Regions from separate parts of the Neorhizobium galegae bv. orientalis str. HAMBI 540 genome, predicted to be linked through region 2. Evidence: riboswitches for the same ligand, from Rfam matches in the RefSeq annotation. Region 2 holds a riboswitch; each other region holds the start of a gene.
What was found. A riboswitch is a leader RNA that binds a small molecule or an ion and turns the genes downstream of it on or off. The one in region 2 is predicted to bind cobalamin.
Positions count from the first base shown of each region.

Region 1: linked by a shared signal. The riboswitch ahead of RG540_RS19570 (CbtB domain-containing protein) and the one ahead of bluB (5,6-dimethylbenzimidazole synthase) in region 2 are both predicted to bind cobalamin.
Region 3: linked by a shared signal. The riboswitch ahead of RG540_RS26640 ((2Fe-2S) ferredoxin domain-containing protein) and the one ahead of bluB (5,6-dimethylbenzimidazole synthase) in region 2 are both predicted to bind cobalamin.

Region 1 is NZ_HG938353.1:4,054,136-4,056,391, reverse strand. It holds gene RG540_RS19575 (DUF1636 family protein) at 1-341, opposite strand, end outside; cobalamin riboswitch at 449-688, opposite strand; cobalamin riboswitch at 748-976, shown strand; gene RG540_RS19570 (CbtB domain-containing protein) at 1,014-1,190, shown strand; gene RG540_RS19565 (CbtA family protein) at 1,204-1,965, shown strand; gene cobO (cob(I)yrinic acid a,c-diamide adenosyltransferase) at 2,007-2,256, shown strand, end outside.
Region 2 is NZ_HG938353.1:1,637,098-1,639,353, forward strand. It holds gene RG540_RS08380 (hypothetical protein) at 1-281, shown strand, start outside; gene RG540_RS08385 (TolB family protein) at 271-1,104, shown strand; cobalamin riboswitch at 1,132-1,320, shown strand; gene bluB (5,6-dimethylbenzimidazole synthase) at 1,402-2,088, shown strand; gene RG540_RS08395 (hypothetical protein) at 2,089-2,256, opposite strand, start outside.
Region 3 is NZ_HG938354.1:872,405-874,660, forward strand. It holds gene aztD (zinc metallochaperone AztD) at 1-949, shown strand, start outside; cobalamin riboswitch at 1,096-1,289, shown strand; gene RG540_RS26640 ((2Fe-2S) ferredoxin domain-containing protein) at 1,389-2,177, shown strand; gene RG540_RS26645 (ABC transporter substrate-binding protein) at 2,195-2,256, shown strand, end outside.

The sequences.
Region 1 (2,256 bases), 2.2 Mb from region 2:
GTCGGACGGCCGCGAAGGGGAAGGAAGCCGCGCTCGTCCTCGGCCAGCATCATCGCGCCGGTGACGATGTCCTCGACATTGTCGAGCGAGAGATGGCCGAAGACATAGGACCAGCCGCTCTTGTGATTGAAGGCGGCACTCGGGCTTTTTTCGCAATTGGCAAGGCAGGTGACCGGCTTGATCGCAAGCGGCTTGCCGCTTGCTGCCTCGCGCAGCGCCGCGATCAGTGCGATGCCCGGCCGGATTTCGCCGTCGGACGCGTCACGGCAATTGGTGCAGACGAAAATCGTCACATCTGCCAGGCCGGCGGTTGCCGGATCATCTGGTCGGTGGTCACTCATCGGTCAGCCGCGTTCCCGCCGGGGTCGAAAAATCGGGGCGCGGAGCAGAAGGTCGAAATCCCTCTGCGGTGATCGAGAAACTTCCTCCGGAGCACCCCGCCCGGTGAAGCAAAATTAATCGGACGGCAGGTCTCCTGGCTCGCGGGTCGTCGCCATTTGCCTGCCTTCCCAGGATACCGTTGGCCGGATTTCCCAGTGGCTTGACGGCCAAATGGCCGTTTTAGGCAATGGCTCGCCGCCTACAGTTGCGGGGGCAGCCGCGGCATTGATCCTGAATAAGGGATCGCACCGCATTCTCTCTTAGCCCTCCCCGTTGCCGGAAAGGGACCATCTCCTCTCAACTAAGCCCGGTCGCAGGCCCATGTCAATGCGTCGCAAAGGCGATTGCCGTGACGCCGAATTCGTCTATAGTGACCGAGCCTATGGTGCCCGAAAGGGTTTTAGAGGGAATGCGGTGCGACGGAATTCCGCCGTCCAACCCGCGGCTGCCCCCGCAACTGTAAGCGGAAAGTCTTCGACCAAAACGGCCGTCCGGCCGTCAAGCCACTGGGAAATCCGGCCAACGGACTCCTGGGAAGGCGGGAGAAGGCGTCCGATCCGCGAGCCAGGAGACCTGCCAGAGGCGGCAAAGAACGTGAACGGCCCTCGGGTGGAGGGCGAAAGGACGAGACCATGGTACTGAATTCTGCTGCAGCTGCAGTCACCATTTCCGCTTCGAAGATCATTCCCCTCAGCATGACGGCCTTGCTCGGCCTGTTCATCGTTGGCTTTGTCGGCTTCTCGCATCTGGAAGTCGTCCACAATGCCGCGCATGACACGCGCCACTCGCTCGCCTTCCCCTGCCACTGAGGAGTTCTCCCAAATGTCGTTGTTTCGCAACATCGTCTTCACGGCGGTGATCGCCGGGCTTTTGTCCGGATTGCTGCTGACCGTGATGCAGAGCTTCTCCACCGTGCCGCTGATCCTGCAGGCGGAAGTGTTCGAAAATGCCGCGCCCGAAGCGGGGCACAGCCATGACGCGGCGCCGGCAGCAGGTGCCACGGCATCCGCTGCCGAGCATCACCATGGCGAGGAAGCCTGGGCTCCCGCCGATGGCTTCGAGCGTTTCATCTACACGCTTGCGGCGGACATGCTGTCGGCTATCGGTTTTGCCCTTGTCCTCATTGCTGCCTCGGAAGCGTTCGGCGGCTTCAAGGGCTGGCGTGGCGGTCTGATGTTCGGCATTGCCGGCTTCCTCGCCGTCATCCTTGCGCCCGGCCTTGGCCTGCCGCCGGAATTGCCCGGCATGCCGGCTGCGGAACTCGGCCCGCGCCAGATCTGGTGGGTCTCGACGGCTGTCTGCACCGCGATTGGCCTCGGCCTGCTCGTCTACACACGCTCGGCCGTATTTGCAGCGCTTGCGATCGTGCTGCTGATGGCCCCGCATCTGGTCGGCGCGCCGCTGCCGCCCAGCCATGAAACGGCCGTCCCGATGGATCTCTATGCCCGCTTCGTCAACGCCGTCTATGCCACCAACCTGGTGTTCTGGGCGGTGCTCGGTGCGCTGGCCGGTGTCGTCCGCGAAAAGTTCCGCGCTGGCGAGGAGGCTTCTGCCGGATCTTCGGCGAAGCTCGTCTCCCGGTGAAGGAGATCGACGAGGCGTCCGTCGAGCGTCACCGCGCCAAGATGGCGAACCGCAAGGCGGTTCAGGATGCGGAAGTGGCAGAGAAGACCCAGGAAAAGGGTCTTCTCATCGTCCATACCGGCTCGGGCAAGGGTAAATCCACCGCGGCTTTCGGCTTGGCGCTGCGCATGCTCGGTAACAACCGCCGGGTCGGCGTCGTGCAGTTCATCAAGGGCGCCTGGTCGACCGGGGAGCAGCCGGCGCTTGCCGTCTTCGGTGACCGCGTCGTTTGGCACACGATGGGCGAGGGTT
Region 2 (2,256 bases):
AGTACAGAGGCGAGGTGGCGCACGAACTTTATGCGATTTTACTAGACGACAAAAAAGCCGCCCTCGATTTGCAACTTTTATTTCAGGCGCATCTTCTCGCAAAGAAGATTGATCGCTGGTGGATTCTGAATTTTGAAGTACCTCTCAATGAGGACTTAGTTGATCAGTCCATTGATGAAGAAAAAGTAGCGTCTGGACGCCAACTGTTTCTGGATCAGCTTATGAGGGTAGCATTAAAGGATATTTTTGAGCTTGTTGAAGAAGAGGCTGATGGCTCGTAGCTCCGTCGAGATCTTCAACATCCGCACCCTGCAGGCGCGGGTGGTCTGGCAGACGGAAGCCCTGTTCGAGGCGCCCAACTGGTCGCCCGACGGGCGTTACCTGATGCTCAACAGCGAGGGCCTGATCTATCGTCTGTCACCGGAGGGTGACGACGGGCCCAGACTGGTCGATACCGGCTTTGCCCGCCAATGCAACAACGACCACGGCATCTCGCCGGACGGTTCGCTGATCGCCATTTCCGACAAGGTAGAGTTCGACAAGTCGGCGATCTATGTCCTTCCCGCCGGTGGCGGCGTGCCGCGGCTGGTCACCCGGAATCTGCCGTCCTACTGGCATGGCTGGTCGCCGGACGGGAAAAGCTTCGCCTATTGCGGCATCCGCGGCGACGAGTTCGATATCTATACGATCGGCATCGAAGGCGGCGCAGAGACGCGGCTGACATTCGGCGAGGGCCGCAATGACGGGCCGGATTTTTCGCCGGACGGGAAATGGATCTACTTCAATTCCAGCCGCACCGGGCTGACGCAGATCTGGCGCGTCCCTGCCGCCGGCGGCGCGGCCGAGCGGATCACCGACAGCGGTTACGGCGACTGGTTTCCTCATCCATCACCGAAGGGTGACAAGGTCGTCTTCGTCTCCTACGGCGCCGATGTCTTCGACCACCCGCGCGATCTCGACGTCCGCGTCAGGTTGATGGATATGGACGGCGGCAATGTCGAAACGCTGTTCGAGCTCTTCGGCGGGCAGGGCACGATGAATTCGCCGAACTGGTCGCCCAACGGCGATGAATTTGCCTATGTGCGCTATTTCCCCGTCGCATGAGCGCCTTGCGCCGAGGATAACGTAAGGGCATAAGCGATCCTGTCAGGTGCCGGTGACAAGCCGGAGAATCGGGAATCCGGGGTGGAACCGGAACGTGCCCAACGCTGTGAGGTGGACGCTCGGCCGCAGGATATGAAAGCCACTGGGAAACCGGGAAGGCGGCGGTGCAGGCGGATGAAGCCAAGTCAGAAGACCGGCCTGACACGATAGACCGACCCCGCGCGGACGGCGGAAAGGTTTCGGACCTCTCTTTGCTTCTGAAGGGCAAGGGAGCGACGGCATTGTTGGGGACAAACGATGCAGCCTGATCCTTTCGCGCATGCCTTGCTGCCTGCCGGTGAGTTTTCGAAGGCCGAACGCGCGGCCGTCTACCGGGCAATCGAGACGCGCCGTGACGTGCGCGACCAGTTCCTGCCCGATCCGCTGCCGGACGATCTGGTAAAGCGGCTGCTTGGCGCCGCGCATTCGGCACCCTCGGTCGGCTTCATGCAGCCCTGGAATTTCATCCTCATCCGCGATCCGGCGGTACGCGAGGCCGCGCGGGCCGCCTTTTCGCGCGCCAATGACGAGGCCGTTGAGATGTTTCCGGACGAAAGCCGCGACCTCTACCGCAGTCTCAAGCTGGAAGGCATTGTCAAGGCGCCGCTGTCGATCTGTGTTACCTGCGATCCGGACCGCGCCGGTCCGGTCGTGCTCGGCCGGACCCACAATCCGCGCATGGATGCCTATTCGACCGTCTGCGCCGTGCAGAACCTGTGGCTGGCGGCAAGGGCCGAGGGCGTCGGTGTCGGCTGGGTCAGCATTTTCCGCGACGAGGACGTGCGCGGGCTGCTCGGCATTCCCGATCGCGTCGAGATCGTCGCCTGGCTCTGCCTCGGTTATGTCGATCGGCTCTATGGCGAACCCGAACTGGCGCTCAAGGGCTGGCGCCAGCGTTTAGGCCTGGACGCGCTGATCTTTCAGGACCGGTGGAACGGCCGCTGATTATTGCTGCGGCTGCGGTCCTGCCGATTTCGGATTGGTGAGATCGATACCCGCTTCGGGCAGGAAGGTCGGCCCGACGGTGCGCACCTTTTTGCTTGGGTCGTATGGCCGCTCCGGCGGCGGCGTGAGCACCGGCGGCTGGACCGCGGTTGCCTGCGGCTTTTGCGG
Region 3 (2,256 bases), on a different replicon from region 2:
CGATTTCTCCGATCACGGCGAGCATCGGGATCTGGACGTTTCCGACGTCGGGCTGTTGCCCGTGACTTTCGAGGGCAAGCATCCTTTCCACGTCGTTCCGCATGACGACCATGCGATCCTCTTTTACGATCGAGGCGGCAAAGCGGATATCATCGATGAAGTAGCTCTTCTTGAGGGCAAGGCTGACGTGAAGACAGTCGACACCACCAAGCCGCACCATGGTGTCGCGGTGACGATGGGTCGTTTCGTACTCGTGTCGGTTCCAAACACCGCAGTCGAAACCAAGCCCGACGAATTGCCGCCGCGGGTCGGGCTTCGCGTCGTTGACGAGACGGGCAGGCAGCTCGGCGACGTCGCGAAATGCACCGATCTTCACGGCGAGGCCACTTCGTCCCAGCTGGTTGCTTTCGGTTGCAAGGAAGGCGTTCTTGTCGCTCGTCCCGGCGGACTTGATGGACCGAAACTGGAAATGCTCGCTTACCCATCTGACCTGCCGAAAGGTTCGACTGGTACCTTGCTTGGCGGCACGGCAATGCAGTTCTTCCTCGGCAACTACGGCGAATACAAAATCGTCCTGATCGATCCGGACAGCGAGAAGCACTTCCGGCTGATCGACCTTCCCACCCGCCGCGTTGACTTTTTGCTGGATCCGGCTGCGCCGCGCAACGCCTACATCCTGACCGAGGACGGTGATCTTCATGTGCTGGATGTGATCAAGGGCGAGATCGTTCGCAAGGGAAAGATCACGGAGCCCTACAGCAAGGACGGTCATTGGCGTGATCCGCGGCCGCGTCTTGCCGTGGCGGATGGTCATGTCGTCATCACCGATCCGCGGCATTCGCTGGTTCGCATCGTTGATGCGGAGAGCCTGAAGGAAGTCCGCACGATCGCCGTCGAGGGAAAACCCTTTACGATCGTTGCCGTGGGCGGCTCCGGTGCCTCGCATTGAGGCAATATCCTCTGGTCCGGAATTGCTACGGCAGTTCCGGACCAGATCGTTTCATCGGGGGACAACGATGCAACATGCCCTCCCCGGCTCCTGATCACCTGCGGGATGACGGGTTGAGGTGCAGCGTTGACAGACAGAGGAGGCCGTGTAAGTTCGCGGCGTCAAGGTTCTTCCGTCCCCGGACGGAAGCTAAGAGGGAATCCGGTCAAAACCGGAGCTGTCCCGCAACTGTGAGCGGTGAGCCGTTCGCCCAACATGTCACTGGCGCCAATGCCGGGAAGACGGGCGATCAAGGCTTTGACCCGCGAGCCAGGAGACCTGCCTGACGATAGAAATTCCGTGGTCGGGGTGTGCCACAGGAATGACGGTTCCGTTGGGCTATCCGTGCCTGCCGCAACCTTCATTTTTGCTGCCTCCTCCTTTGAGTGAGACGAAGGCAGTGAAAACACAGGGATTATCTTCCCAAAACGTATCCGGGCGCGCCGTCCTGCTGATTGCGAAATCCGCCTTTGCGGCATCGCCGCATCTGGAAATGCAACGGCTCGCGAAACTTGCAGCCGGCGTGACCGGAGCCGGACCGGTTCGGTTCGCCTTTACCGAACAGGGTACCCCCTCTCTGCGCGAAGCGCTGTCCGATCTGCTCGACGAGGATGTCGAAATCGTCGTTATCGTGCCGCTCGTCCTGCCCATGGAGCCGAGCTTCCTTATCTGGCTGACGAAATCGCTGAAGCGCTGGAAGGCCGCCGATAGCCGGCGCTGGCCGGTCCTTTCGATCGCCCGGGATATCGCCTCGAGCACACTGATGGCGCGGTTGATCGGCGAACTGCTCGAAACCGCCGAAGCACTGGACGTGCCGCAGACCGACAAACCGCCAGTTGCCGAGGGATCGCTCGTGCCGACCCAGAAACGCCGCGTGCTCGTCTGCCAGGGCGGACCCTGCAATGCGGCCGGAGCCGATGTGATCTGGGGACATCTGCGCAACCAGCAGGAGCGGCAGAAACTGCGGACTGCCGGCGACGGCACGATGACCGCAAAATCCACCTGTCTCGGTCCCTGCAATCTGGCGCCCGTGCTGCAAGTGTTTCCGGAAGGAACCTATTACGGCGGCGTCAACGAAGACGCGATCGACCGGATCATCGGCGAGCACCTGCTCGGCGGCGGGATCGTCGAGGACTTCGCCTATCACCCAACGGGCCGCAAGCAGCGGCTTCGCACCCCATCCGAATAGAACAAGAGGAAAGAGAATTGACGTCGCACACTCTATCGCGCCTGGCCGCCGCCTGGCTCAGTGCCACCATCTTTGTCAC